Regions from separate parts of the Paenibacillus sp. 8b26 genome, predicted to be linked through region 2. Evidence: a T-box and tRNA genes for the amino acid it is inferred to sense, from the RefSeq annotation. Region 2 holds a T-box; the other regions hold tRNA genes.
What was found. A T-box is a leader RNA that pairs with one kind of tRNA and senses whether it is charged. The one in region 2 lies ahead of leuS (leucine--tRNA ligase), so its partner is inferred to be a tRNA-Leu.
Positions count from the first base shown of each region.

Region 1 (10,129 bases), 2.0 Mb from region 2:
TGCTCAAAAATGAATACCCTACAGGCTGGAGGTGGACATCGGTATGAGTGGGAAAGGAAGACAGACGCAGCGTTTGGACAAGGTTCTAACCCATATGGGATACGGTTCGCGCAGTGATATCAAGAGACAGGTAAAGCAAGGGATGATTACTGTGAACGGTCGGACTACCAAGGATAGCGGCTTGCAGGTTCATCCGTACAACGATCAGATTGAAGTGAACGGGGAACGGGTTGTTTTTCGGGAGTACGTTTATATCATGTTGCATAAGCCGCCGGGCGTTATATCCGCAACCGAGGATACAAGAGAGCGAACTGTGCTGGATTTGCTGAGTGCGGAGGAACGGAATTTTGAGCCTTTTCCTGTAGGACGGCTGGATAAGGATACGGAAGGGCTGCTATTGTTAACTAACGATGGCAAGCTGGCGCATGAACTCTTATCTCCACGGCGACATGTTCCCAAAACGTATGAGGCTACGGTGTCGGGTCATGTGACGGAAGAGGATATTCATCAATTTGCAGCAGGGGTGGAGTTGGATGACGGCTATGTCACTCTTCCGGCCCAATTGACCATTCTTCGTCATGAAAAAGCGCAAGAAGATGAAGAAGTCATTTCATACATTTCTCTTGTGATCCATGAAGGGAAGTTTCATCAGGTGAAGCGCATGTTTGAGGCGGTTGGCAAAAAGGTTACGTATTTGAAAAGAACGGCGATGGGGCCGTTAACGCTGGATGATCAGCTTCCTCTGGGCAGCTATCGTGAGCTGACGAACGAGGAGCTGGCATGGATCGGCCGGGATTTGGCATCTGCAACGTCAGAGGCTTGAAGAGGGACGCACAGGCTCTTATGGGAGTTCCCTGTGCGTCATTTTGCTATACAGACTATAATTTACAGCTAACAGATGGCAGACTGCATGTTTATTGTGCGCGTGCCGCCCGACTTTTTTTCACTTCTGCTGCCTTATAAGCTGTGACCTTGTTTTTGCCCGTTGTTTTGGATATATACATAGCCTGATCGGCCTGTTTGACCAGTTCATCCGGGTTCATTTCCTTCTTTAACGTGCTGTGCCCGACGCTGATGGTCACGATGCTTTCATCGGCGACCCGCTCACGGATTCGTTCCGCGACCTGTTCGACCTTGGCCCGCCGATCAACCACCATCGCGACCAACTCCTCGCCGCCGTACCTTCCGGTTAGTCCGATTTCATCCAGTTCTTCTTCCATAATCTGTGCAACCTGTTTAAGTACATCATCCGCGCGAGCATGGCCCTGCGTATCATTCAGCTTTTTGAAATTATCAATATCGCAAAAAATGACCGATACGCGGATTCCCTGCTCCATATATCGCCGCAATCGCCCCGAAAAGTATTTACGGTTATACAGGCCAGTCAAACCATCAGTAATGGAGGAACGGTAAATCCGTTGAAGCAGCTCCACAATCCGTTCGAACAGGATTAGAAACAATGTAGTGTAATACAGCAACGGCAAAAATGACATCCATAGGACTGTGCTTGTTGCACCTTTTTCAGCCGGAATGTCGCCTCGCAACCATAAACAGCCAAGCCAAAGCAAATAGAACAGTAAGCCCAGTGCAAACTTTTTGGGCTGACCAATTCGTGGGATGATGAACACAAGGCTCAAAGTAAGCACAATGAGTCGATAAAGCAGGGTGAACCCGACGAGATTTGCTGCGCTGATCCAACTGGGCAACAACCCGGCAGCCCATGCGCTAACTGGCAATATCAGTAGCGCTCCCAGCAAAAGCAAAGACCATGCTCCCGCACGTTTTAGCTTCCGGTAGAGCTGAAATACGGCGGCATTGGTAAGCACAAAGGCAGCAGCCTCCAGCGTATTTTGCCACACGATTCCTTGCAGCGGCATTTTGCCGCCACCTGCCGAATAGAGATTCATGGCTTCATATGTCATAATAAAAATAGCGGCAACCGAAAAAAGGATATAGGCTTTTTTTCGCTGTCTGCTATATATGATCACGCACATCAGCGCCATCATGAGTATAATATACAAACCGCAGGCGGCACTTACAGCCCCGGCCAGAGATGGGAAACCGAAGGTTCCCGATAAGGACAACAACGTCAACGTCACCGACTCCATCTGTATAGATAGTGAGTCTATTGAACGGGGGATATCGTTTCCGATACAATAGACAGGATTTATTCCATTTAAAATGTTATAATTTTCTTTTGTACTTAGCAATTATTCTCAATATATCATTTTTCAGAAAATCCGGAAACCTATACATACAACCTGTGTTCCGGGCAGTACAACGCTTGAAAGGGGAAGCACGTCATGAAATTGCTACAGGCTCTCTTTTTCCCACCCGAGCAACCGGGCGGCGTTTCATCTATGATTCCATATCTGCAAGAGCGATTTATGTCCCCGCGTTGGGAAATGGAGCTATTTTCAATCCCTAAACGGATTCGTAATAAGGGCAGGGATGAAGTCATATTTGATACCTTTGACTGGACGCAATATGAACAATATCCGATTGTCCAAAAATATATTCAGACGTACCGTGACTATTTGTGGTGGACCCGGCTTCGCATTCAGAAGCCCTTTGATCTCATTCATGCTCATCACCCGATTGCCGGGATTGCTATGAAAACTGTTTTTCCCGACATCCCGCTCGTTCAGACGATTCACTCTTCTTATGAGAAGGAGTTAATTCTAAACGGTAAAATAGAGGAGAACGGGCCTGAGCATCAATTTCTGGTGTCCTTGTATCGGGAGTTGGAGCATAAGGCCGATCGCTTGATTGCAGTATCCCGCTCTTTCCAGCATTACTTGATGCCATATGTACAAAATCCGCAAGATATTGTGGTCATTCCGAATGGATATGATGAGAAGCGCTTCAAGCCCATACCACATGAAAATGAAGTGACACAGCTTATAACTGTCTGTCGCCTTGTCCCTGCCAAAGGGCTGGATACTTTGTTACAGGCCTGTGCCGAGCTGAAAAAGAGAAATCAGAATTATGTGCTGCATATTATCGGAGATGGTCCCATTCGACCCGAGCTGGAAGAGATGGCGCGGCGGTTGGATATTTACCATGAAACGATCTTTTATGGATACACGCTTCATCCAGAAGAGTTTATGCCTTTCTTTGATGTGTTTGTTTTGCCTTCACGAGCGGAGGCCTTTGGTTCCGTGTTTGCGGAGGCGGCTTTGAGCTGTTTGGCTTTGGTGGGTACAGAGGTGGGGGGAATACCGGAGCAAATTGAGGATGGGGTAAATGGTCTGCTTGTGCCACCCGACAGTCCGGGGGCACTGGCAGACGCATTGGAAAAGGTTATCGCAGACCCTGCCTATCGTTATGAGCTGGCGCGATCTGCCTGCGACAAGGCTAAATCGAGCTATTCCCTGAGCAGGGCTGTTAATGAGCTAAAGAAAATGTATTTGAAATTCCAGCCCTAACCATGGCGTGTACCACCTGATTTTGAATCAGAATGCCGAAAGCTGGAGCGAGGACGTGAGGAACGGAAGGGTCCCCCACGTCCTGCCATGATCAACTTGCTCACCCACATCAGACTAAGCATCCCGAAAATGGGATATAGAACGGACAGCAATGAGCTGAAACCAAACTGACTGATTAGAAAACATGTGAGCATAATGAATAGTGTGATGAGCTTAGGTGAAATTTGGATATGCTGGCGGATTTGCAGACTGACACCGTAAATGTCGGCCACGAAGGTACTGAAGATTTCCATGAAAATGAGTAAAATATAAATGATTTCGACCAGGGCCCCCAGACGGTAAGCGATGCTTCCCATCGGGATCTCAAATTGCCGAATTCCCGGCATATGTGCCGACATGGCAAAGTGAGCAGACATGAGCATAAACCCGACGCCAATCCCGCCCAAAACCCCGCCCCAGCGAATCGTTTTGCGGGAAAAGGTTTGACTGCCGAGTGGTACAAGCACAGCTTGGGCCATTGCCAGATTGAAGGAAGTATACAGCAGCGGAGAAGTCCAGGCTCGCAGTATACTATAATCGGACGTATTTGTAATAAAGCTCTGCGGGTTTGGCATGGAGAGTGTGTTGTTAATGAGCAGGACAGACATAATCATCATCATAGGGACAACAATGGTGTTCATATGCAGGATAGCCTTGATCCCTTTGCTCAGCAGTAGATATGTTCCGATCAGTGTAATGAGCAGTCCGGTCTGGTAATGCAGGTGAAGGTGTTCAACGAAAACAGAACCCGCTCCTGCCAGCATCACACTGTTGACACCAATCAGTACAATGAGCGTGAACCAGCTAATCCATTTACCGGCTCTGGCTCCAAAAAGGTGCTTGTTCAGATCCTCGTAGGACCGAGCTGAAATATCGTGAGCGATCAGCATCATTTTCGTACCCAGCCATACAAATATGAGTGTGGACAGCATGATGGTGAGTGTAGCCCAACGTCCGTACTGTGTAAAAAACTGCAATATTTCTTGTCCAGTAGCAAATCCGGCACCGACGATTGTTCCGATGTATGTAAAAGCAATCTGCAAAACATGAATATTACGTTTCATCCCCAGTCCCTCCTTGCCTGCTTGAATAACGCTGTAGCGAGCATATAATACAAACTATGTTCAACTGAAATGGGACATGACTGGATGAGACTGAAAATAATTATAGTGAATTTAACGAATAGCTTGACGGGAGCGTAATTTATGGGTCAAATCCTTGCATGGATACTGGAATACGGATATTTGGCAATGTTCGGCTTGCTTGCCCTTGGAGTAGCCGGTATGCCGATACCTGACGAAGTACTGATGATCGCCTTTGGCGGGCTCGTGTCTCAAGGACACTACAACTTTATTGCCGCGCTGGCAGTCACATTTTCCGGAAGTATGACTGGCATGATGCTTAGTTATACGCTCGGTCGTTTGCTAGGCAAGCCGCTGCTGCACCGATACGGTAAATGGGTGAGGCTTACGCCATCGAGAATTGCTTCTTCCGAGAACTGGTTCGGACGCTACGGCACTTGGGGCATTCTGTTCGGTTACTTTGTTCCTGGCTTGAGACATGTGTCCTCATATCTGGCAGGTACGACCCGTTTGAGTGTCTTTCGCTATATGATGTATGCATCGGCGGGCGCATTGCTGTGGTGCGGCACGTTTCTGGGAATTGGACATGCCGTGGGCATGCACTGGGAACAGGTGGCGAAGCTGATGGAAAAGGTGACACATCGGATAGGGCTGGCGGTCATTCTTCTGATTATTTTGGGAGGAATAGTCGCGTGGTTTTGGAATAAGCGTAAAAAAAATGTCACATGAACGTATGGGAAAGCAAGCTATGGCTTGAAAGCGTCAGGTGATGTATGTTACTTTTACCGCATAGGAATGCCGTGGGAGGTCATGGAATGGAAGTATTAAAGGAACGGATTATAAAAGAAGGCGTCGTTGCGTCGGATCAGGTGTTGAAGCTGGATGGATTACTTAATCACCAGGTTGATCCGAAGCTGACGATGGAAATGGGACGAGAGTTCGCAGCTCGTTTCCGGGAAGAGAATATTACGAGAGTGGTAACCGTGGAATCCTCAGGTATTGCCATAGGTTTCGCAACAGCATTGGAGCTGGGTGTACCGCTGGTGTTTGCCCGCCGCAAAAAGACTTTATTGGCCGACCCGGACGCATTATGCGAACGTGTGCCTTCATTTACGAAAGGCATTGTCACGGACATTATGCTGTCCCGTCAATTTATTCATGAGCATGACCGTGTTCTGTTCATTGATGATATTATCGCCAATGGTGATGCCGCAAGAGGTATGGTCAAAATCATTCAACGCTCCGGTGCGGAGCTGGTCGGATTTGGCGTGGCCGTGGAAAAATGCTTCCAGGCCGGGGCGAGAACGATCCGTGAGCAGGGTATACGGGTAGAGTCACTTGTCAGAATTTCATCGTTAACTGACGGCAAGATTGAGTTTGCCGAATAGTAACAATTCAGAAACTGCCGATCCTTATTTCTAATAATAACCTTTGCATGAGCTTCAATTTCGCTTATAATATAGATAAGGTTTTGGGAGAGGAGGCAGCAACATGGGGAAAGAGCAATTGACCGAACAGTTTTTTCTGGAAAAACTGGCAGCGGCTAAAGTACATTTTGAACGTGCCTTGGATTGTAAGCATACGGAATTTGACGATTTGTATCCCTATATGATTGAACATCCTCAGTTTTTTTGGTACAAACGCTATGTGGCCTGGTCTGAGTTGTTGACGTTGGTTAACTTATGCGAAGAATTGTCCTTCTCTTGGAAAGAAGAATTTACTGCCCACCAAGTGGAGTACGTAGATCAGCGAGTGTTGTCTGCACAAGTGCTGGACTTCTGGTATGAGAAGAACGATACAAAAGAACATGATCACAGTGTAAATCAGTCGGGATAATTTGTCGCTCTGTTGGCAATCCATATAAGTAGTAAGCGGGAAGAGACCTAAATGATTTTGTTTAGGTCTCTTTTTAAACTTTTTAATGTGCATAGATGATAGCTGCCGTGTTAGAAACGATTGTATAAGGGGGGACAGGGATGATTAATGATGAAGAATTAGACGCCTATCGGCTCTCCGGTGAGAAGGTGCGCGTCGTGCGGGATGGGCTGGAGTCCAACGATGTGGTAGGCATAGTGCTGGCGTGGGACGAGGAGCAGGTGCTTATCCGCCGCCAGAATCGGCGTGTGGTCAAGCTGGATCGCAGCTATACATATCAGCCGTTCAGCGAACCCCGACACAATCCGATAGAACTGGATTAGACGAATGGGTCTCGGGCTGGCTGGATAAAAGGGTTTTAAATGACTGGATAAAATAGGTGTACGTGTTGATGGCATATGCAGCCTGTAAACCGGACACAGTACATAAGAATATACTCCATATGAGAGGGTGTGCTGTGTCTTGACGGTTATGAATGAGAAAATACATGCGTATAAGGATCAAATCAGTCATTTAGAAGATAAGCTGCCGGAGGTAGTTCATGCCTATCATCGTTTCACCGGGGAGTGTTTTCAAGCCGGGAGTCTGGATGAAAAAACCAAGCAACTGATCGCGCTAGGTATTGGTTTGTTTGCCAATAATGAGGTATGCACGTTTTATCACGTGGACGAGGCTCGGTCCAAAGGAGCCAGTGATCAGGAGATTATGGAGACCATTGCTGTAGCCGCAGCGGTAGGCGGAGGACATGGCTCTTAGCCAAGGGGTTACTCGTGTGCAGAAGGCGCTGCAATAAAGCGAACGATTTATGGGAATTCTTCATACACCGTTCATAGCGGGTAGGAATGGATAACGATAGCTGATGTTTATGTAAAGAAGCTTCCGAGCACGCTTGTGCCTGCGGAAGCTTCTTTCATATGCGGGCTTTGTGGGGATTATGCACTTCCGCTTGCGGCAGAAGCAGCAGGGCGAAGCGATTTACGCTTATAGGCCGAGGAGGATGTAACCAGACTTTGTTCAACAAACCGTAGGGGCTTGGAAGCTGAGCGGCTGTATGGAAACTCGGAGCGATGTTTTTCGGGTAAAGGGGAGGCAGCTGTATGAGGCATAGAGGTTGAGAGCCCCAGATAAGCGCGCATTCGTTCATACATTTCTTTGCGGAATGCAGGCATAGCCATACTGAACTGCTCTTTATTTCCTTTACTTATATAGGTGGCGTGAATGCCTGAGTGGTTTTGTTGTATGTCCAAAACACGAATATGACATTTATTAAATTCATGTTTTATTTCAGATAGTAAGATTCCGGTACGATCTACTCCTGCGTTAACCATTTCGACATAAAGATCAGGCGTTTTCAGCATACCGCTTTCTTCAAGAATAAGACTGTCCCGCTCAAATACCTTTTGAATAAAGGTAAGGAGCAGATAATTTTTCACAAGAGACAATTCATTCTGAGTAGTAACTGAAGAGATCATAACCATTCACCGCCTTAGGAAAATGTGATGATAATCCATATCTGACTGAACGAAAAGAACTAGTGTTCTCAGGAACTTATGTTCTTATTTTAGTGTATTATTCCTAATTTATCAAGAGGGAATGAAAATATAAAGTGTTTGACTTCTTCTTATGAGCATGGTATGATCTATCCTGTCGCTAAGAAAGGTTGATCTTTCGAGGACGAACGACAACATATATGCGGTCGTGGCGGAATTGGCAGACGCGCACGGTTCAGGTCCGTGTGGGCTAACCCCCGTGGAGGTTCGAGTCCTCTCGACCGCATCATCTTAAAAATGAACGCTCTTGAATTTCCTCTGTGGAGATTCAGGAGCTTTTTGCATATTCGGGATATGTAAAGTGGTACTCATGACACCCAGATGTAACCCCTCATGAATGGTTGCTGCATTGGTGTAAGCGTCTAAATCGCCAAGTACGAGAATGACTGTAGATGCTATCTTGATTTTGATTTGTTTCTGGCCGCGGCCTTCAAAATCTGGCTGGACATTCTATAATAGCAAGGAGTATCATGACTGTTTCTGAAAAAGCCAGCTTTATATCGCACCAACAAAAGAGTCTGTAGTCCTGAAATGGTATGGGGTCCTTTTTGGTGTTTAATGCTTAACCGTCAGACGACAGCAAGCGGCACATCATTTCCTCGTACCGGCGTTCATATAATGTACATCATGACGTTATATGGAGGTACAAGAGAATGGGCGATGCACGGAGCGCAGTCGATGAGGGGACAAGGAAGCTGAGGAACTTTTTTATGCGCCAGCAGCATCAAGACGGATCATGGCATTTTTGCTTTGAGAACGGGGTGACGATGGATGCTTATGTCATGATCCTCTTTCGGATATTGGATATACAGAATGAAGAGCTGATCCAGCGTCTGCATGATCGCATCCTTGCGGAGCAGCAGCTGGAAGGCTGTTGGCGTTGGTACCAGGACGAGCAAGAAGGTAATTTATCCGTTTCCATTGATGCCTATTATGCCCTGCTCTATTCCGGGTACAGTGAACCGACGGACGAGTCGATGGAGCGGGCCAGGAGTTACATCCAATCGCAAGGTGGACCGGGGAAATCGACCAGCATTCTGACAAAGGCGATTCTCGCTGCAACGGGGCAGCGCAAGTGGCCAGCATCGATCTCGTTCATACCGCTGGAGATCATCCTTTTTCCTGCCTATATGCCAATTAATCTGTATGAATTCTCAGGTTATTCCCGCATCCATCTGATCCCTATGCTGATCATGGCGGACCGGAATTTCTCTATATCAACGAATAAGGCTCCCATTGTATCCGATCTGTTCGATTCACGCTATGATGACGATGAGCCGCAACCCCAGGAGCACCGTGAGATCGCGGAAAGCATACGTATCGGTCTCAGCAGACTTCTCGGAACTCCCCGTTATATCCATGAAGCAGCTCTAAACAAGGCGGAGCAGTTCATGCTGAATCGAATCGAATCGGATGGCACCCTATACAGTTATGCGAGCAGCACCATTCTCATGGTTTTTGCCCTGCTTGCACTGGGCTATGATAAACGGCATCCGCTTATTTTAAAGGCCGTTCAAGGGTTGACAGAGATGCAGTACCGCTTTGACGGTAAAGCTACCATTCAGAATTCGCCCTCAACGATCTGGGATACGGCCTTGATCTCCTATGCGCTGCAGGAGTCCGGCGTCGCCGGGGATCATGAGGCCGTGCAGCGGTCGGCAGCCTACCTCTTATCCAGACAACAGGACAAAGCGGCGGATTGGAGTGTTCATAATCCGGATACGGTTCCTGGCGGCTGGGGATTCTCCGAGACCAATACCTTAAATCCCGATGTAGACGACACAACAGCCGCTTTAAGAGCGATTCACTGCCTGTCCCGTACGGATCCTGAATATCGTGACTCATCCACCCGGGGACTAAACTGGGTTATGTCTATGCAAAATAAAGACGGCGGTTGGCCTGCGTTCGAAAAAAACACCAATAAGAAAATGCTCACATGGCTGGCCATAGATGGTGCCAAGTCCGCCGCTATCGACCCTTCGGGAGCCGACCTCACTGGACGCACATTGGAATACCTCGGAAATTGTTGCGGATTCGACACGAGGCACGATTTCATTAAACGGGGGGTCAACTGGCTGATCTCCCATCAGGAGAAAGACGGATCATGGTATGGAAGATGGGGGATTTGTTACATTTACGGCACTTGGGCGGCACT
Region 1 is NZ_CP192445.1:1,051,882-1,062,010, reverse strand. It holds gene ACQ4MX_RS04565 (RsmB/NOP family class I SAM-dependent RNA methyltransferase) at 1-47, shown strand, start outside; gene ACQ4MX_RS04560 (pseudouridine synthase) at 44-823, shown strand; gene ACQ4MX_RS04555 (GGDEF domain-containing protein) at 915-2,108, opposite strand; gene ACQ4MX_RS04550 (glycosyltransferase family 4 protein) at 2,304-3,428, shown strand; gene ACQ4MX_RS04545 (YkvI family membrane protein) at 3,425-4,531, opposite strand; gene ACQ4MX_RS04540 (DedA family protein) at 4,673-5,278, shown strand; gene ACQ4MX_RS04535 (xanthine phosphoribosyltransferase) at 5,365-5,937, shown strand; gene ACQ4MX_RS04530 (hypothetical protein) at 6,041-6,385, shown strand; gene ACQ4MX_RS04525 (hypothetical protein) at 6,526-6,747, shown strand; partial or broken gene ACQ4MX_RS04520 (carboxymuconolactone decarboxylase family protein) at 6,887-7,217, shown strand; gene ACQ4MX_RS04515 (hypothetical protein) at 7,357-7,896, opposite strand; tRNA gene ACQ4MX_RS04510 (tRNA-Leu) at 8,117-8,200, shown strand; gene shc (squalene--hopene cyclase) at 8,628-10,129, shown strand, end outside.
Region 1: it encodes a tRNA-Leu, which carries the amino acid that the T-box ahead of leuS (leucine--tRNA ligase) is inferred to sense. The anticodon was not compared.

Region 2 (10,129 bases):
TAGATCCCGGACAAACGCTGTTTTTCGGTGGGATGGCACGTTTTGATTTTGTAGAGGGGCAACACCAATCATTCACATGCTACATCAATGGCGGCCTTAAAATTCATCGCACCAAGCTGGAGCGGGCGGATCAACTGTTCGAAGATCATGCCGGAGAACTGCTGTCACCGCCGACACGTGATCAGTTGGCAGATATGCCGGAATGGACAAGACATGAGTTCCGCATTCCCCGTAAATCTCAATCGGATATTTATATCTCCGGTCTGGGATGGATCAGGGTCAATAGTGAGAACGGGGCTTTGGTAGCGGTTCATGCTCCTCGGGGAATTCGTGTTCTTCTACGGCCTTCGTTGATTTAACGGATGTTAAACCATGTGATAGGGCGGCAAGGAACATATTCAGGTTCCTGCCGCCGTTCATGTATTTGTGCAGCCTAATATTTTGCAATATGGGGGAGAACGACGATGAGCAGCGGGGAGTCTGGAGTGACTGAACAAGATCTTGTATTATTGGGCGTATTGGGTGATCCGATCAAGCACTCCAAATCGCCTCTCATGCATAAAGTAGCTTTAAAGGCTGCGGGGATAGAGGGGGATTTTGTTCCTCTTCATGTTAAGCCGGAACAGCTAGAGGACGCCATGAGGGGGATTCGGGCTTTGCATTTCCGCGGAGTCAATGTGACGATTCCCCATAAAGTTGAGGTTATGAAATATTTGGATGAGATTGATGAAGGGGCCAGACTCATCGGTGCTGTTAACACGATTGTGAACGACAACGGACGGCTCAAGGGTTACAATACGGACGGGATCGGCTACGTACGCTCGCTCAAAGAAGAGACTTCGGTTAAGTTGAAAGGCACAAAAATTGCGGTCATCGGAGCTGGAGGTGCTGCCAGAGGTGTGATTCATGCTTTACTGGAGGAACAGCCCGAATCGGTCATTATTCTGAATCGGACACGCGATAAGGCAGAGCAACTGGCATTGGAGTGGACGACGGAAGCGATCCCTGTGACGGGCTATTCTAACGATGAAGCGGAGCGCGTGCTTGCATCGGTGGATGTGCTGATTAATACGACCTCGGTAGGAATGTCTCCTTTATCCGATGAGCTTCCACTTGAAACGAGTCTGATTCCGCAAGGAATCATTGTGAGTGATTTGATCTACAACCCGCTGGAAACGAGATTTTTACGCGAAAGCCGTGAACAGCGCGGCTGCACGGTGCATGGAGGCTTGGGCATGTTCGTGTATCAGGGAGCGGTGGCTTTTGAGTATTTTATGGGCGTAGCTCCTGCTGTAGACGAAATGAGAGCGGCGGTGCTGAGAAGCCTGTCGTAAGTCGGATTTTACATTAAAATTATGGAATTGCCGCATGGCATATGTGGTTATGAAGGAGTTAATTATACATGTTAACAGGTAAACAAAAAAGGTATTTGCGTTCGATGGCGCATCATCTGGACCCCGTTTTTCAAGTAGGGAAAAACGGTACGAACGAGCATCTTATGCGTCATATTAACGATGCGATTGAAAAGCGCGAGCTGATGAAGGTGCAGATTTTGAACAACTGTCTGGATGACAAGCATGAAATTGCGGAAGAACTGGCTACGGAAACAGATTCCGAGCTTGTACAGCTCATCGGGAGCACGATTATTTTATACAAGGAATCCCGTGATAACAAGCAAATTGAGTTGCCTAGAGGATAAGCACGCGGGGAGAAGACTATGAAAATCGGTATTATGGGCGGTACATTTGACCCGATTCATATTGGACATCTAATGGCTGGAGAAGCGGCAAGGGATGCCTATGCGCTGGACCATGTATGGTTCATGCCTTCCCATATCCCTCCGCACAAGCATCAGGCGGGGGCGAGCGGCACGGAGCGGCTGGAGATGACGAGTGAAGCGGTGGCGGGCCATCCTGCTTTTGAAGTGTTGGATATTGAAGTGCTTCGCGGTGGGGTATCTTATACTATTGACACGATCAAAGAGCTTCAGGAGCTGCATCCTGCTGTGGATTTTTATTTTATCATCGGCGCGGATATGGTGAATTACTTACCTCATTGGCAGGGGATTGAGGAGCTGGCACAGCGAATTTGTTTTATCGGTGTCCGGCGTCCCGGTTTCCAACTTGCGCTGAATGAACTGCCGCATTATTTGCAGAACAAGGTGCTACTGGCGGATATGCCGGTGGTGGATATTTCTTCGACGGATATTCGGGAACGTGTTGCGGAAGGGCGCACCATTCGTTATCTTGTGCCTGATCGTGTGCATGACTACATTACAAGGGGCGGTTTGTATGAAGTACAGCCGTGAGCAATTGATGGAGGCCGTATCCGGTCAAATGCCTGAAAAACGCTGGAAGCACACTCTGGGGGTCATGCATATCTCGGTGGAGCTTGCCAAGCGGTATGGCGCGGACCCGGATAAGGCCGAATTGGCGGCTATTTTGCATGATGTAGCGAAATATTGGCCCGTTCAGCAGATGGAGGAAGTAATTCGCAATCATCCCGAATGTGACCAGGAGCTTTTACAGCATGACAAGCAACTGTGGCATTCTGAGGTAGGATATTGCGTTGCCTCTAGAGACTACGGGGTGGAAGACCTTGAAATACGGAATGCCATTCGCTGGCACACCTCAGGGCGTGTGGGTATGAGTTTGCTGGACAAAGTCGTGTGTCTAGCTGATTACATCGAGCCGGGACGGGATTTCCCCGGGGTCGAGCATATCCGCAAGCAGGCGAAAAAAAGTTTGGAGCAGGGTCTTGTCGCTGGATTTGATTCCACGATTTCACTGCTGCTGGAGAAGAAAAAGGTTATTTTTCCGCTGACGGTACTGTCGCGAAATGATCTGATTCAACAACTTAAACAGAGAAAATCGGAGGTTCATGAATGACCATAACTAATGAGAAATTAATGCAAATTACGGTTGAGGCCGCTGAAGATAAGAAGGCCATGAATATTGTAGCCCTTGACTTGCGGGGGGTATCCCTTGTCGCGGATTATTTTGTAATTTGCCACGGTAATTCGGATACCCAGGTACAGGCGATTGTGACGGAAATTCGCAAACGCGCTCATGATGAAGGTACGACAATCAAAGGGATCGAAGGAATGGATTCCGGTCGCTGGGTTCTGATGGACTTGGGTGATGTCGTAGTGCATGTCTTCCATCGTGACGAGCGCGAATATTATAACATTGAAAGACTTTGGTCGGATGCTAAGGTCGTGGAGAAGGTATGAATCTGATTGCTGGTACTTATGTCACGATTATGGTAGATCGTGAGGTATCCCCCTTCGGCTACTTTCTCACAGTCGGCGATCAGGATGTACTGCTGCATTATACAGAATTGACACGTGAGATCGAGGTTGGAGAACGGCTGGAAGTATTTATTTTTCACGATACAGAGGACCGTTTGGCCGCTACTATGAAAAAACCGTTCCTGTCGTTGGGCGAACTGGCAAAGCTACAGGTGGCGGATGTACATCCGCGTCTGGGTTGTTTTCTGGAAATGGGATTGGGGCGTCAATTGCTGCTGCCGATTCGTGAGTTGCCTGAGAACCGAGATTTGCATCCTCAGGTGGGCGACTACGTGTATGCTATCATGGAGCATGATAAGCAGGGCAGACTGCGGGCGAAGCTGGCGGGTGAGCAGGAGCTGGCTCCGTTGTCCTTCCATGCACCTGATTCATGGCTAAATGCATGGGTGCAGGCGACGGTGTACAAGCCGCTTCAGATGGGTACGTTTGTCCTGGTGGACGGAGGTGTGCTTGGTTTTGGCGCGATTGGCATGATTCATTCCTCGGAACGTAACCGGATGCTTCGCTTGGGCGAAGAGGTTAAGGTACGGATTACGCTGGTTCGTGAAGACGGTCGGGTGAATCTGGCGATGTCGCCGCGCAAGGAAGTGGGCCGTGATGAGGATGCGGATCGGCTAATTGCCTTTCTGAAAGAGCGCCCGGGTGGCGGTATGCCTTATTCCGATGCAACGCCGCCGGATATTATTAAGCAACGGTTCGGTATCAGTAAATCTGCCTTCAAGCGTGCGATGGGCAAGCTGATGAAGGAAGGGCTGGTTACACAAAAGGAAAACTGGACCTACCTGGTGGAGAAAATGCCTGAACCGAAGGACGGGAATGGGGAATAAAAAATGGCTTCTTACCGGAAGTTTGCCTATGTGTATGATGAGCTGATGCAGGACATGCCGTACCCGGACTGGCTGCGTTTTGCTCGGCAGGCCTGGGATCAGCATGGTATGCCGCATACAGTTGCAGAGCTGGGCTGTGGGACGGGCTCCATTACGATTCCACTGGTCAACTCGGGCTTCGAGGTGGCTGGCATCGATTTGTCTTCAGATATGCTGGCGGTAGCCCGTCGCAAAATGGAAACGACTACGCAGGGACAGCGTTTGTTCCGTGAGGGGAGCATTCGCTGGATAGAGCAGGATATGCGGGAATGGAATTTACCTGAGCCCGTGGATTCTGTCATTTCTTTTTGCGATTGTCTGAATTATTTGCTGGAGGAAGAGGACATTATTGCTACTTTTCGCAGGACGTATGCCGGCCTTAAGCCTGGCGGAACCTTTCTGTTCGATGTACATCATCCCCAGACGTTTGTGCGTTATGATGAAGAGCAGCCCTTTGTACTGGATGAGCGCTCCATTTCATATATTTGGACTTGTGCGTTGGATGCTCCACGCTGTGAAATTGAGCATCATCTCAGCATTTTTGCGAGAGCAGAAAATGAAGGGCGCGATGTATACCAGCGGTTCGAGGAAATTCATGTGCAACGTGCCTATGACCCGGACTGGATGAAAACGGAATTGTCCAAAGCCGGTTTTCGCGATGTGAAAGTATATGCGGACTTTGAATGGGTAGAAGCAGTAGATGACGCGGCCAGATTATTTTATGTTGCTGTAAAATAGTGTAGCTTCATAAAGCGAATATGGAAAAAGAAAGACGCTTTTCATGATGACATGAAGGGCGTCTTTTTGCATAAGAGCTTCGAAATTATATGTTTACTTTATAGTTCAGTTGAAGTTCATCACCCGGTACACCGCGAATGCCCCAATTCTGTTTCGGTGTCTCAAATATAGTGATTTCAAGATCCTGCGGAGCAATGCCTAAATCGTTAATTCTTTGGAATAGCAGCTGGATAAGGTGCTTTTTAGCCTCTGTTGTTCTGCCTTCAAACACACTAATTTCAATAATAGTGTAAGCCTCCGAGCGATCGTGGGCAAATATGAAGTCTTCCTGATTCATAGGGAAAAAACGATGAAACCTTTTGTCGGGGGGATATTGGAAGGCATCCACCACAGCGGAATGAACCACATCTGAAAGTTGCTCCTTGATCGGATTCAGGGCTTCTTTTATTCCGTAAATTTTAATTTGTGCCATATCTCAGCTCACCTTTCTCATCTCAACTCATCTCAATCTGACCCAGAGTTATTATAAAACATTTGCCTCCGTGTGTCATGGAGCAAACGAATGAAGTTGGTGTTTAGCACCAAATGTAGTCCCTATTTGACTTTTTTCGCGGTTTTCAATATAATAGTGCCATTATTAACGGTTAAACAATCGCTGATGAGGAATAGTAGTTTTGTCTGGACATGTAGAGAGCCGGCGGATGGTGCAAGCCGGTTGACAGCGCAAAGTGAACTCGCCTCGGAGATATGCGCCCAACGCAGGAATGCCCTATACAGGTGCTTGTACCCTGTTATTAACCCGCATCGGATCACCTCCGTTATCAGGTGCAAAGGGAGTAGAAGGCGAAGAACGCTTTCTGCTAACTAGGGTGGTACCACGGGAATATAACCTCTCGTCCCTAGCGCTGACACGCTACGGGATGCAGAGGTTTTTTTGTTGCATACCGTTTGAGGAGGAAATGACAATGACAGACACACAGCCGAAGCACGGCTATCAACCGCAAAGTATTGAACCAAAATGGCAGAAATATTGGGATGAGAACAAAACGTTCCGTACCGGGGAAGAGCCGGACAAACCGAAGTTTTATGCTTTGGATATGTTCCCGTACCCGTCTGGAGCTGGTCTGCATGTAGGCCACCCGGAAGGATATACGGCAACGGATATTGTTTCACGGTATAAAAGAATGCGCGGCTACAACGTACTGCATCCGATGGGTTGGGACGCCTTCGGTCTGCCTGCCGAGCAGCATGCGCTGGATACAGGAGAGCATCCACGTGAAATTACGGTGAAAAATGTAAATAACTTCCGCCGTCAAATCAAATCGCTTGGCTTTTCATACGACTGGGATCGTGAAATTAGCACAACAGACCCCGATTATTACAAATGGACACAGTGGATTTTCATCCAGCTGTATAAGCGCGGTCTTGCTTATGTAGCTGAAGTGCCTGTGAACTGGTGTCCTGCATTGGGAACGGTGTTAGCGAATGAAGAAGTAATTGACGGCAAGAGTGAGCGTGGCGGTCATCCGGTTATCCGCAAACCCATGCGTCAATGGATGCTGAAAATAACGGAATATGCTGATCGTCTACTGGACGATTTGGAGGAGCTGGATTGGTCCGAAAGCATTAAGGATATGCAGCGGAACTGGATCGGCAAGTCTACCGGAGCAGAGGTTCATTTTCCGATTGAGGGCCATGACAAGCAACTGACGGTATTTACAACTCGCCCGGATACCCTGTTCGGCGCAAGCTACTGTGTGCTGGCTCCTGAGCAGGAATTGGTGGATGTTATCACTACACCTGAGCAAAAGGATGCCGTAAATCAATACCGTGAACAAGCTGCCCGTAAAAGCGATCTGGAGCGCACGGATTTGGCAAAGGATAAAACGGGTGTCTTCACAGGCGCTTATGCAGTGAATCCAGTGAACGGTGAAAAGCTGCCGATCTGGATCGCCGACTATGTGCTGGCTGGCTACGGAACAGGCGCGATCATGGCTGTACCAGGTCACGACACACGTGACTGGGAATTTGCGAAGCAATTCGGGCTGAATATCATTGAGGTTGTCCAAGGTGGGGACGTGGCTAAAGAGCCATACACCGAGGATGGTCCGCACGTCAATTCAGGTCCGCTGAATGGACTTACGAATGAGGAAGCAATTCCGAAGATGATTGAATGGCTGGAAGCCGAGGGTAAAGGACAAGGCAAAGTAACGTACCGTTTGCGCGATTGGCTTTTCAGCCGTCAACGCTATTGGGGCGAGCCGATTCCAGTGATTCATCTGGAAGATGGAACGATCAAAACAGTTCCTGAGGATCAACTGCCACTCGTGTTGCCGGAAATGGATAACATCAAGCCTTCAGGCACAGGGGAGTCTCCGTTGGCGAATGCGACGGACTGGGTAGAAACTATTGATCCCGAGACGGGCTTGAAAGCACGCCGTGAGACGAACACCATGCCGCAATGGGCAGGAAGCTGCTGGTATTACCTGCGCTATATTGATCCGCACAATGATAAAGAGCCTGTATCCAAGGAGAAGCAGCGCGAATGGCTGCCTGTGGATCTGTACATCGGCGGTGCGGAACATGCAGTTCTTCACTTGCTGTATGCCCGTTTCTGGCACAAGGTACTGTATGATATCGGTGTTGTGGAAACGAAAGAGCCTTTCTACAAGCTGGTCAATCAGGGTATGATTCTGGGCAACAATAATGAAAAAATGAGTAAATCACGCGGTAATGTCATCAACCCTGACGATATTGTGAATACGTTTGGCGCCGATACGCTGCGCATTTATGAGATGTTTATGGGGCCGCTGGAAGCGACCAAGCCATGGAGCGAAAACGGGGTTGAGGGAGCGCATCGTTTTCTGTCCCGCGTATGGCGCCTGTTCGTTTCCGAGGATGGCAGCCTGAACGATAAAATTACAAATGAAGGCGGCAGTGATGAGTTCAATCGGACTTGGCATAAAACGCTGAAAAAAGTAACCGAGGATCTGGACGCGCTGCGTTTCAATACGGCGATCAGCCAACTGATGATTTTTACCAATGATGCATACAAAGCAGACCGTTTGCCGCGTGCAGCAATGGAAAACTTCGTGCAAATGCTGTCGCCGCTTGCACCGCATATGGCTGAGGAACTGTGGCAGTTGCTGGGACACAGCGAAAGCATTACCTACGCGGCTTGGCCTGCTTATGATGAAGCATGGACGGTGGATGCCGAAGTGGAAATTGTGGTGCAGGTGAACGGTAAAATCGTGCAGCGTGCGACGATTGCCAAAGACCTTGACGCCAAAGCGATGGAGGCATTCGCGCTGTCGCTGGACAACGTTCAGCAGGCGCTGGCTGGTAAAACGGTCCGCAAGGTGATTGCTGTTCCAGGCAAACTGGTCAATATTGTTGCGGGTTAATCGGCTTTAAGCCGAAGGAGGCGTCTATCTTTTGCATGTCCTCCTCATACTTGTTGTGCGTAGCCCGTATCAGCTCGGGGAAGACGCTGTGCAGGCTGATGTCCAGCAGCGCAAGGGCTTCAGCGGTAATACCTCCGGGAACTGCTACCCTCGCCTGCAACTCGGCTGGTGTCATTCCGCCCTCCGTAAGTAGCTTTCCTGTGCCGATAATCATTTCACCGGCCAGGGCGCATAGCTCCGTACGGTCTATACCCGTAGCCTGAACCGCAGCATGAATCCACTGGTCCATAAAAAAGGCCAGGAAAGCAGGGCCGCAGCTGGAAAAATCCGACGTAATACGCGTATGGGATTCTTTAACCCGAATCGGCCTGCTAATGTGGGACATAAGCTCTTCCAGAAGGGAGCGATCCTCCTCTGTAATCCGGCTGCCATGGATGCATAGTGAGGCTCCGCTGCCTACCTGGTGGGTAATGCTGGGAATAATTTTGGAGACTTTGGCTTTCAGTGAATGCTCCAAGATGCGTATCTGTACCGGACTTGTAATAGAAACGACGATTTGCTCTTCTGTAATGACGTTGCGTATTTCATCCGTCACGGCTTTAGATTCCAGCGGCTTCACGCAGATAAACAGGATATCGCTATCCGCTGCCGTCTCACGGTTGCTTTGGGCTGCATGTAATCCTGGATAACGACGGGCCAGCTCGGCTACCTTGGAATACGTTCGATTGCTTGCTGATATTTGCTGTGGCTTTAGTGCGTTGGAATGAATAAAAGATTCAATCAGCAGACTTCCCATGCTGCCAGTCCCGATAAATCCAACTTTCATCGTTCAACGTCCTCCTTTCATACTTTGCGGTATAGACGCTGTCATTCTTCTTAGTGTATGCACCCGGTCTTGGCCGACATGACGAATTTTATGTCTGAGCATATTAGATCGTGCCCAAGGACGTACCTCTCTTTGGAAAATGGCTCACAGCGAACCGTATGGAGGTTGTTTACATCCTCCGGTTAACGGGATAGGACAGGCTTGCTCTGTTCAATTGTGATGCTGTATTGAGTGGCTCACTTTCCCTAAATCTATGTGTAGAAGGGGACGAAATGGAAATGAACCGCGTATGGACTGGAACGGCAATAGTGCTTTCTCTAATCGGCAGTGGGCTTATTCTGTTTGCTGGTGGGCAGCGTCCGGAGCCAGAAGAAGAATGGCAGTTGCTTAATCGTAAGGTAGAGCAGGCTTTAGTAGAGCCGGACCAAAATGAGTCACAGAGCAATAGCGGACTGACTCAAGGAAAGCGTGTTGTAACGGAAACCTCAGGCAAAACTGAACGCAGTTCGGATGGCGAAGGAGCTGGCAATGTGAAGCGTGGTGCTGTACAGGGTTCTGCTAGTGCATCAGTCGACGGGAGCGAAAGCTCCAGTACTGTAAAGCAGACTGAGGCGACGGATTCTGGTTCCGTTACTTCCGCTACTGGCGTTGACAACTCGAATACCACGACGAACAGGACGAATGCAGTGAGCGATCCCGTTGCTTCATCCGCTTCCGGTGAAAAAAAGGTGAACATCAACACGGCGACTGCTGCCGAGTTAATGGAACTGCCGGGGGTTGGAGCTAAAAAAGCCGAAGCGATTCTGAACTATCGTAATCAGCACGGGCCGTTCAAGCGTGTGAACGATTTGGATCATGTGAAGGGAATCGGTGCTAAAATGTTGGCGAAAATGAAGCCTTACGTCAGCTTATAAGTGGACATGTGACAAGGCTGTCAGGATGGCTTTAGCGGATATATTTACGTTGTAACTTGTGTTTACGGGAG
Region 2 is NZ_CP192445.1:5,202,180-5,212,308, forward strand. It holds gene yqeH (ribosome biogenesis GTPase YqeH) at 1-359, shown strand, start outside; gene aroE (shikimate dehydrogenase) at 465-1,334, shown strand; gene yhbY (ribosome assembly RNA-binding protein YhbY) at 1,403-1,699, shown strand; gene nadD (nicotinate-nucleotide adenylyltransferase) at 1,718-2,308, shown strand; gene yqeK (bis(5'-nucleosyl)-tetraphosphatase (symmetrical) YqeK) at 2,292-2,888, shown strand; gene rsfS (ribosome silencing factor) at 2,885-3,232, shown strand; gene ACQ4MX_RS24230 (CvfB family protein) at 3,229-4,137, shown strand; gene ACQ4MX_RS24235 (class I SAM-dependent DNA methyltransferase) at 4,141-4,914, shown strand; gene ACQ4MX_RS24240 (tautomerase family protein) at 5,000-5,386, opposite strand; T-box leader at 5,561-5,818, shown strand; gene leuS (leucine--tRNA ligase) at 5,880-8,318, shown strand; gene comER (late competence protein ComER) at 8,299-9,144, opposite strand; gene ACQ4MX_RS24255 (ComEA family DNA-binding protein) at 9,423-10,058, shown strand.

Region 3 (10,129 bases), 190 kb from region 2:
GGCGGTTGAGAACATTTCTTGTTTATTGGATAACGTCAGTAGAATATTACTATCCTTAGATTTTTGCTAGATGCTTGCAGAAATGATATCTTCCAACTTATTCCATCTAAAATCATCCCTGGTGGTTGACCAATCTTTATAAATTTTGAATACTTACATAACAAATACTCAACTAAAGCGCATGTTAACTTAACCTTTGTGAACAAATTAAAGCTCCATTGCTACCACATTTGCTTATGATAACTTCTATTTTTCCATTAATTTATTGAATATCTCTCTATCTTTGGAAGTGAAGTCGGAAATCCGTTTCTTTTGTTCGTATGTGTTGGTACTTGAATCCAATTTAATGAAGCTATTTTCACCAGCCACATATACGATATTTTTTTCTATTTTATAAGACAGGACGTTATCAATCACTGAATATGGGGCTTCAATTTGATGAGTGTATAGTATTGGAGGCTCATCCGATCCTCCTCCCCTGTAAATCTGAAAAGTCCCATCTCCAAAAAACTCTAACGTATCTTTGCCATATGGGTACTTCCTTATCGTATTGTCTCCAGAATTTGCCAGAAAAATTAGAGTAGTAGTTATAACTAGTAGAAAGATCAAGATAAAGATGTATCTGCGTTTCATCTGCAATTCACACCTCACTTCCAAGCTTTTTTTGTATCAGTTACTGTAACATAAGATGTATACTCATTGAGTGTTCCCCATGATTCCATTAAATTTGTTAGGTTGGCCGCAGCCCAACCGAGTTTGTTGTCGCCAGTAAACATTTGTTTAAAATTGTATTCAAAATTATATACATCATAATATATTGTAGTAATTTTCCATTGTCCTTTTACATATGTTCCATCTATTTTGTACTTCATTTTGTGAAAAGCGTTATACAAATCTCTGTCACTTTCAATTGCAATAGACCCATCACTTGAAAAACTTTTAACTTTTTTGTCGTTAGCTTTTTGTACTGCTTTATCAATTACATACATATTATGTTCTTTAGATTTTTTAATTTGCTGCGCCTCATACGACCACTCGTTAAAGTGTAAATGTCCTGGTTTGTAATCAAGTGAATGTTTAAGTAAATTGGCTGTGATGTCTCCGTACTTCTTTCGAGCTATAGGAACAGCTACTAATGTAAATGCTTTACGATCAGGATAATGTATTACAGTGTCTGTCGAATCTTTTACCTGCTCTACGCCTCGCACCCAAGTCTTTTCTAGTTCTACCAGAGGATTTTCAAACGGAAAAGTATTATTTCCTGCATACACTAACATATTCTTACTATATGCGCCTTCCAGTACTTTTTGCGAGACATCAGACTGATGCTTTTTTCTTGTTTCCTTAGGTTCTAACTGAGGACTGTATTGAATTTTTCCCAATTGATCTTCTTTTTGTTTTAAAACAAGTTCAAACTCAAGGATCTCTTTGCTGGTATCAATCTGTTCTTGATACTTATCTACATAAGCGTGTGTAAACGTAATATCTCGGATCGTGTTTCATTTCTCACGACTTGGATATTACATTTTCGATAGTAGTACTCACTATCAGGTTTATATTCTGTGTTTGCCCATGTGTACAGCATGTTGGAATTATCCGCATTGTCTATAACTGAAGGAAGCGAATGAAGCGGAATTTTGCTTCGAATATGTAGCGAATGAGCCAAGTTTGTAGACTTAGCTAAAAGGTTATGGAACTATTATTCTTATAAGTAAAGCCAGTGATCTCACCTTTTACAAACTCGATTGGTTCAGCACCGGATTTGCGTTCTATTCTTAATGAAATGCTCATTGAGATAATTTCCTCTATTAATTCAATCTAGTTTTGTAGGAAAAATTTATGAAAACTAATTTCCAAATATTAATATATACGAAAAATATTAAATAGTAAACAAATTTTTAGCTTGGTAAAGGACGTAAAAAAGCCCCGGTTACCTGGGGGCCTTTTATGTACTTGCAGAAATAATATCCTCCAACTTAATCCAGCTAAAATCATCCTCACCGCGTGACAACTTTACTTCCCTTCTTCCCGTGTTTATAGAAGTAACCACACCTGTCAGTTCCTCATCATTAAACGGGCTGAACACGAGCAGCGTGACAGCCGTACGTGAGTTGTAGAAATCTATTAGCGCTTGCTCGATTAGCTGTGCCCTTCCTGATCATCCAACTCTGGCTTGCCGCGCCGTTGACGGTCTTTCATGAGCTTTAGATACGCTTCCTTATGTTCCGGTATGATGCGGCTGCTTTCCCATAATCCACTACCTTCGAGTCTTTTTGACATGTATGTAGCCTCCTGATGTGTTATGCACAAATTATATTCCGAGTACAAAAAATAAACTCCAGATCATTGGAGGTTTAATACCGTATAATGCCTATTTCCAGACGAGGAAATGTAATGATCTTTTGGTCACCATCCCAGCCCTCTATGATTACAATATAGAGCATATACCGCTCTTGTTGTCCCCTTCTTCCCAAAGCCAGCAAACGCGCGCCTTTATGTCCACTACACTGCTACCTGTCTTTATCTCCAGTTCCTTCATGTTGGGCACCCGTCTTCGCTCAGCAGAATAATTGTAGAGTATTGGTAGTAGCGTTCGATATCAGGTAACAAAGCGTTCAACTTCTTTGTTACCCGGCGTTTCCGTATACTATACAGATCAGAACAATGAACGACGAAAGCGGACACAACTATTATGCAACAATAGCGGAATAGACGGTTGCCAAAGTGACACTAAACTTTTGCAGAAGTTTACGCTGGCGCACGTGAAGCCATGGAAAGAATATGGGGGCGATATTCCTGAGCCAGTAGGGATAAGACAAGAACAGCAGTAAATTTAATGTGTGTATTCCTAAAAGCCTACGTCGTCCATTGTCAAAAGGGGCTGCTGCCGAAAATTCTCCCTTGAACTAGCATTGCCTTTACAAATTGAGCAAATGAGGGATTTACAATAAAGTTTGGACCTCCCCGCATTGGTGCCAAGATGCCAAAGGCTGAGGATAGCTGCGAGTTCCCAAAAAACAGTTTTCAATAAAGCGTACAATCTCAGCACGTACATTTAAACTAATCAGGAAATTATCTAAGTAGGAGGAAATAACCATGGCATTTGAAGGTTATAGAGAAGACAAGCGAGGACATTGGTTTGACTGGCCATTCCCCTTGTCGGTATCAATACTGTATGTGGATGCGGATGTAGATCTAGATGAAACAGAAACGAAATGGTACCTCATTGACGAACAAGAAAAACACTTGATCCGAATTAGGGATGAAAAGCAAATTGAACTGCTTCATCACTGCATGTATGGAGTCTTGTTAAATGACGAGAAGATCAACTGGATTATTGATAAAAATGGCAGTAGATTTACCTATCACGATAGTGTGCAAGATTTTATCAAATTCCAGAAAGAATACCTTGATACATTATAAGAGGCGTGAACAGTTAAAAGCTCTGCCGACCAATTAAGGTTAGCAGAGCTTTTTGAATTATTTAGAGTATTCACTTACTTCAAATGTTAGGATACGGTCAAACAGCATGTAGTCCTTGCGGCTGCTGAATGGACCTTTATTGTTGTCATGCTTGTTAATGGCGTACGAAGCCGAACCAGATCCAGCCTGCTTGCCCTCATACCAGGAAATAAAGTCATTGGCCTCTTTCATGCTTAGGTCGAATTCTTTTTCCAGTCCTGTTGTCATGGTGACTACTAGAATAGCATGGTCTCCGTTTGGAGATGGTTCTTCTGTTCCTGGATTAGGAGTGGAACTCGATACTTTAGACATCATCTCTAATTCGCTAAGAGCTAGATACTTACTTCCATTGTTGCCTGTAATATTAATTCTATAATTCTTATATGAATTAGAATTAGAAAAAGAGAATTTTTTGGGAGTGCTATTTACCCATCCAGTGATATTTGACTGAGTGTCTAGAACGTTCCAAGTAACCCCATCATTTGAGCCTTCGAAAGTCCAATCTTTAGGGGCTCGGTCAGTTGCTTTCGTCTGTGGATATATAACATATTGCTCAATAACTACAGAATTGAAAAAGTCATATCTTAGCCAAGCAGCAGTTGTACTTGATGTCCACGCACTAGCAATAGTGGCAAATTCCTTGTTAAATGCCTCATATGCGTAAGAATATTCATTGCTTGCACTTGCCACTCCAGATGGCAAAGTGTTAGATGTCATTTTTGGAATTAAATTTTCTGAGTACTCTGCTTCGGCTGCAAAAACATTCGATAAGGGAAGAGATAAAAGAACTAGGAATATAATTGTTATAAATGCTTTCATGATCCAGCTCCCCGGTTATCACTATCTTATATCTGCACCTGAGCCACCCTCAGCGTAGGATAAGCGCCCAGCGCCTTTCTGTATTACTACAGTAGGTTTCCAAACGCTCTCCTCCGAACCGTACGTACACCTCTCAATGTATACGGCTCTCCACTCATCAATCTAATTTCCCACTATGTAGAGCAGAGTGACACTCTCTGCATAGTGCTATGGTTTTCCTTCTTCTTGCTATCATGAAGTATTCCCATTTCTTTTTTCCTTTTAAGTCCTTGAGCTTTTTCACATGATGCATTTCCATTTCATTTGGGCTTTTTGAACAAAACTCACATTGGGCAGCCTTAAGTCTGTCCATCAAGCTTGTTGTTCCCCCAAATTTCAGTGTATTAGGCAGTGTGTCTGCGTCATAGATATTTGTTAGTTCCTCACTCTTTTGAATCCATCTTGGTAGAAGTACATTATTTTTTGACCTTTTTTTGTTTCGTATTTAACGCCTATTTCACCATTAACTTTATATTTTGCAATCATCTTAGCTACTGACATATTGTACTTGGAGCCTAATGTCTTGGCAAAGCTGAATTTCATGAAATGGTAGAATTTATGGAGGTTAGACACGTTGTTTGCGATTTTGTAATAGTTATACAGACCTCGGATTTCAGAGTTAAATGTATTTATAATTTCAATATCGTATTTGTAACAAGTGTTTTCTCCTGTGACAAAGAAGCTCAGTCGCAAAACGACAGCTCACCTTGACGTCTTCGATCCAAAAGTTCGTCCCCAATCCGTCCCCAAAAGCGAAAAAGGCGCTCGTCCCCTGTGATATGGGTGTCATGATTTCAATCCCTAAAAAATAAAAAAATCCCTTGATTATCAAGGGATTCAAGAGATAAACTATAGTGCCGAGGACCGGGATCGAACCGGTACAGTAGTCACCTACCGCAGGATTTTAAGTCCTGTGCGTCTGCCAATTCCGCCACCCCGGCATAAATTTAGGAACGCTATTTTCATACTTACTTATCTTACAAGTAACAGAGAAACATCCAGCTTATGTACAAAATGGTTCTCGTTATGTAAATACCGTTTTAATGGGCACCAACATATAATACAACAATTTCATCAAGTTGTAAAGTATTTTATTCTAAAATAATAAAATTTCTTTTCTGCATAACTTGGGCGTATTTGAATTACACTAATAAACGTCTTTCCAAACTACCAGAAGGGGTGTTACGAATGCGTGAAGGTATGATTCCAACTGTTCTTGGAACGGTAGTATCGGCTTCAGGCGCTGTGTTGCTGAGCAGTAAGTACAAGCTTGCGGCTACAGGCATTCTCGGTTTCGGACTGGCTCATGTTGTTCTGGGAGCGATTGATCTGATTGAGCATCGCTAGTCGTTTGGGAAGTGCCGGGTGGGAGCTATTTCCTCCCCGGCTTTATTATTATAGCCGCTTTAGCCGCCTTGAGCGTAACGTTTATATAAAATGCTTCCACTCATAAAGGAGCGTGTGATGTATTATGAAAGAACATATTAGGGAAGACAAGGATGGTACTATCGATCAGGTCGAACATGAACAGTCGTTAGATCAGCGCGAGCCAGGTTTTAATCGTATCCCTGACCTCGATGCCGATACTCCTGCTGCTACAGATATAATTGAAGAAGCTGTGGGCCGTGGCCTGAACAAGTTGCGTAACGATTTTACAGATTAAAGCATGGGTCATAAGGCATGGGTTACTAAAACAACAACATTGAACCAAGCAACGTTATAAACAGTGATTTCTAGTGATCACTTGAAAATAAGCATAAACCAGCCAATAATCGAAACCCAAAGCACAATACTAATCAGGATTCCCCACACGATGCCCATTGAGAAATTCCCTTCACTTTTCGGTACAGCATGGCCAAATTTCAATCTAAGCTTCATTTGATTCCAGTTCATAGAACCCCCTCCTTAAGTTCTATTTCGGAATATGAAGCTCATTTATGTAGATCAATAGTCATGTTTTCCAAAAAAATAAAAAAGGGCTTTTTGTCCTATCATCCAGTCCGGGGAAAAAGTATTACTGCTATTCCGACCAAACAAATCAATCCACCCACGATATCGTACAAATCAGGTGTCTTTTTATCAATCCACCATCCCCATGCAATGGAAAGGACAATAAAGACACCTCCGTATGCTGCATACACACGCCCAAAAGACGAGAAAACCTGAAAAGTTGCAATGACTCCGTAGACAGCCAAAATCACCCCGCCGCAAAGTCCGATATACCATGTCTTCCCTTCACGCAGCCACTGCCAGATCAGATATCCTCCCCCAATTTCAGCTATGCCAGCCAAAATAAAAAGTAACGCTGCCTTTAACACCATCTCACATCCCTATTCTGATAATCTTATCGGCTTTATTTCTTAGGTGCCCATCCTTAGAGCACTCGACCTAAAATAATAATCAACGCAATCACGCCAACCAGAATAAGCAGATTGCTGACCTGACGCCATAAACCAAAGGCTCCCTCAGAGTGAAGCTTCCGCTGGTTCACATCAAAATTCGCTTTGGCTCCTTCAGCATCTACAGGGCTAGAAAACGGTCGATTATCTTCATTCATGTAAATGACCTCCTTATCAATACCTCCTTAATGATACCAAACTTTTCCGCTGATTTCGCGTTGATTTTATACTCATGCTTACTGTATATTTCCTACTACACCTGCATATTTATGAAGTGTACAACTATGTGTCAATATTTCACTGAATATAGCGTATGATGGTGAATCAAGACAGAGTAGGTATTTTGACACCTTTTATTGCAGGACGGTAGTTATGGTATAATTTAGTCAACTTAATCACGATCGTATCGAGAGTACAACTACTTGTCCATCTGTATTGAATTCACATCCATGAATCCGCATCCCGGTTACAACCTGCATAATCTGATTGTAATTTAGGAGGAGGATAGCGATGTCCCCAATCTTTCTAGCTACTTTAATGTTAATGAGCATGTTTTTACTTCAGGCAGCCATTGTTCTGGGCATCATACACTGGATTTCCAAACGTAGCCGCCGTCCAGCGCAAACCAAAATGGTTCTTATCATGGGTTTACTTGCGTTGATTTCCGGCTTCCTTCTGGCAAAAGACTGGATATATTCACAGGAACCGAACTGGTTGGTCTACTTCTGTTTGCTAATAATCCTCATTAGCGCATGTATCCAACTGAGAAAACGCAAAGAAAAAATGTAATTTCATCATGTTGTCATCAAAGGAGGAGCGCCATGAAATCTCACTCAATACGCTTTTGGTTGCAAAGGGTGCTACTGCTACTACTTGTTTTACTATTCAGTGTCTCTCAGCAATCGTTCATTATAGCTGATGCCGCTCCGCCTGTTAATCCCCAGGCCTCTGCCAAAGCCAGGCAACTACTCACCTACCTTTCCAATGTGCCGGAGGGTACGCTAATTTCCGGGCAGCATGATTATTTGGAAGCACCGGATGAACAAAACAACAAGTTACAACAAATCAGCGGACAATATGCAGGACTCCATGGCTATGAGTTTGGAGGATTAGCCAATCAGTCCCACGCAGCCTTACAAGAGCAACGTCAGCGTGTTGTGGACAGTGCTATTCAGTGGAGCCAGTCCGGCGGAATTGTAGCTATTACCTTTCATCAAGCGTTACCAGGTAAACCCAAAACGTGGAAAAACGTGCAAACCAAGCTTAGTCAGGCTGAATTTAATCACTACATCACGCCGAGTACCCCGCAATATCGACAGCTGATTGCAGATATTGATGAGGTCGCACTTTCCCTCAAAACGTTGCGGGACGCAGATGTGCCTGTTCTGTGGAGACCCTATCATGAAATGAACGGCAACTGGTTCTGGTGGGGAAACAAACAAAATTACGCCCAGCTCTGGAATGTGATGTATGACCGATTCGTTAATGTCCACCATCTGAATAATCTGTTATATGTATGGAGTCCGAATGCACCGAACGCATACAGCACATCGTACAGTCGAACTTTTCCGGGTATAAACAGAGTGGATATTCTCGCAGCTGATATTTACAACAATGATTACAAAGCCTCATATTACACCGGACTGCTTAAGCTTGCACAAGGCAAGCCAATCGGAATTGGGGAAAGTAATATTTTTCCGAGCGCCAATGTGCTAAAAAATCAACCCGCCTGGGCTTATGCCATGACATGGGGAAAGGAACTATCCACAACCAATTCGCAATCAACGATCAGAACATTTATGAATCAAAATAATATTATCACACGGGACCTTCTCAACAAGGCCCTGCGCTGAAATAACAAAAAAAGCTTCAACTTCGCTCTATGAGTGAAATTGAAGCTTTTTTTGAGTCTAACCAAGCCAAGCGCTTTAACTATTTCTAATCACTTCTTCCAGATCAATATCGGCATACGCCTCTTCACCGAGATGCACAGATACAATGGTATAGATCCGCTTGGTCAGTCTCGACATCAGTCGATCTCCCGGTGCTACTGAGTATTCTTCCCGATAATCACCAATTTTGTGAAAACCGCTGGACATATGGATGTACAAGCTGCCTCTTCGTGTTTTACCATGTACCAACATCAAATCTCCTCCTGCTGTGACCATTCCTAATTACATCTGTTACATGTATATCGGTCAGAATAAGATATGATATAAGTCCGCGCTGAAACCAAACGGGCCTGCCCGTAATAGGACAGACCCGTTTGGTAAAAGATATTTTCGTTCTTAAGAGAAAAAAACTATCCCTGATAGGATTCTGCAATCGCATTCGCCGCAATGATGGCGTTGTACACGTCAGCAGGACTGACCGGAAACGGCATATTGACCATCGTATCATTCGATGCACAGGCAGCTTCCGCCACTTGACGCCATTCAGCCTCGACAAATTCCTCAACACCCAGATCACGAAGCGTCAAAGGAAGACCTACGTCCTTAACCAGTTTGATGACAGTATCCAGTTCTTCTTTCGGCGCATTTTCCAGTACAAGCTGAGTTAGCAAGCCGAATGTGACCTTCTCGCCATGCTGTGCTTTATGCAGTGAAGGTACAGCCGTCATGCCATTATGAATCGCATGCGCTGCTGCCAACCCACCTGATTCAGCACCAACACCACTCAGATAAATTGTCGCTTCAATGGTATCCTCCACCGCGCGAGTATATACTTTACAATCCACCGCAAGCTTGGCCTTCACGGCATTTTCCAGCAACGTATCATAACAGAGACGGGCCAGTCCCAGCCCTGTGGTGGAAGGCTTGTTCAGTACCAGGTTGTCCCCGTTGGACTGATAACAAGCCCGCGCTTCAAAATAAGTAGCCAGCGCATCGCCGATCCCGGCTGCAAAGAAACGTGCAGGCGCCGCTGCCAAAATGCCCGTATCCGCCAGTACAACGTCGGGATTGGTTGGTAGGAACAAATATTCATCAAAGGAGCCGTCTTTCTTGTAGATAACCGCAAGGGCAGTACAAGGGGCATCCGTAGAAGCAATCGTCGGGAAAATAACGACAGGCAGCTTTTCATAATAAGCCGTTGCCTTAGCGGTATCCAGCGTTTTACCGCCGCCGATCCCTATAATGATGTTAGCGCCATGCTTGCGCACCAATTCCCGGTTACGCTCAATTTCTTCTTTAGTACATTCATATTGGAATTTCTCGAAAATGGCCTGATTGCCAGCCGCTTCAATAGAAGCGCCAGCCTCCTTTTGCGCCTTTTCGAGTATAAACTCATCACAAATAATAAAGGCTTTATCGCCATAATCCTTAATGTAGTCATTTAACGACGAGAGCAGATTCTGGCCAGAAATAAATTTCTTGGGTGAAGTAACGGACCTTACAACGTTTGTCATGTAA
Region 3 is NZ_CP192445.1:5,394,684-5,404,812, reverse strand. It holds gene ACQ4MX_RS25150 (hypothetical protein) at 247-633, opposite strand; gene ACQ4MX_RS25145 (hypothetical protein) at 648-1,382, opposite strand; partial or broken gene ACQ4MX_RS25140 (YolD-like family protein) at 1,946-2,280, opposite strand; gene ACQ4MX_RS25135 (hypothetical protein) at 3,097-3,423, shown strand; gene ACQ4MX_RS25130 (discoidin domain-containing protein) at 3,481-4,281, opposite strand; gene ACQ4MX_RS25125 (hypothetical protein) at 4,439-4,573, opposite strand; gene ACQ4MX_RS25120 (group II intron reverse transcriptase/maturase) at 4,696-5,013, opposite strand; tRNA gene ACQ4MX_RS25115 (tRNA-Leu) at 5,176-5,261, opposite strand; gene ACQ4MX_RS25110 (hypothetical protein) at 5,509-5,667, shown strand; gene ACQ4MX_RS25105 (hypothetical protein) at 5,792-5,983, shown strand; gene ACQ4MX_RS25100 (hypothetical protein) at 6,061-6,213, opposite strand; gene ACQ4MX_RS25095 (YnfA family protein) at 6,312-6,638, opposite strand; gene ACQ4MX_RS25090 (hypothetical protein) at 6,695-6,877, opposite strand; gene ACQ4MX_RS25085 (hypothetical protein) at 7,230-7,508, shown strand; gene ACQ4MX_RS25080 (glycosyl hydrolase) at 7,541-8,572, shown strand; gene ACQ4MX_RS25075 (hypothetical protein) at 8,648-8,863, opposite strand; gene ACQ4MX_RS25070 (glycerol dehydrogenase) at 9,022-10,125, opposite strand.
Region 3: it encodes a tRNA-Leu, which carries the amino acid that the T-box ahead of leuS (leucine--tRNA ligase) is inferred to sense. The anticodon was not compared.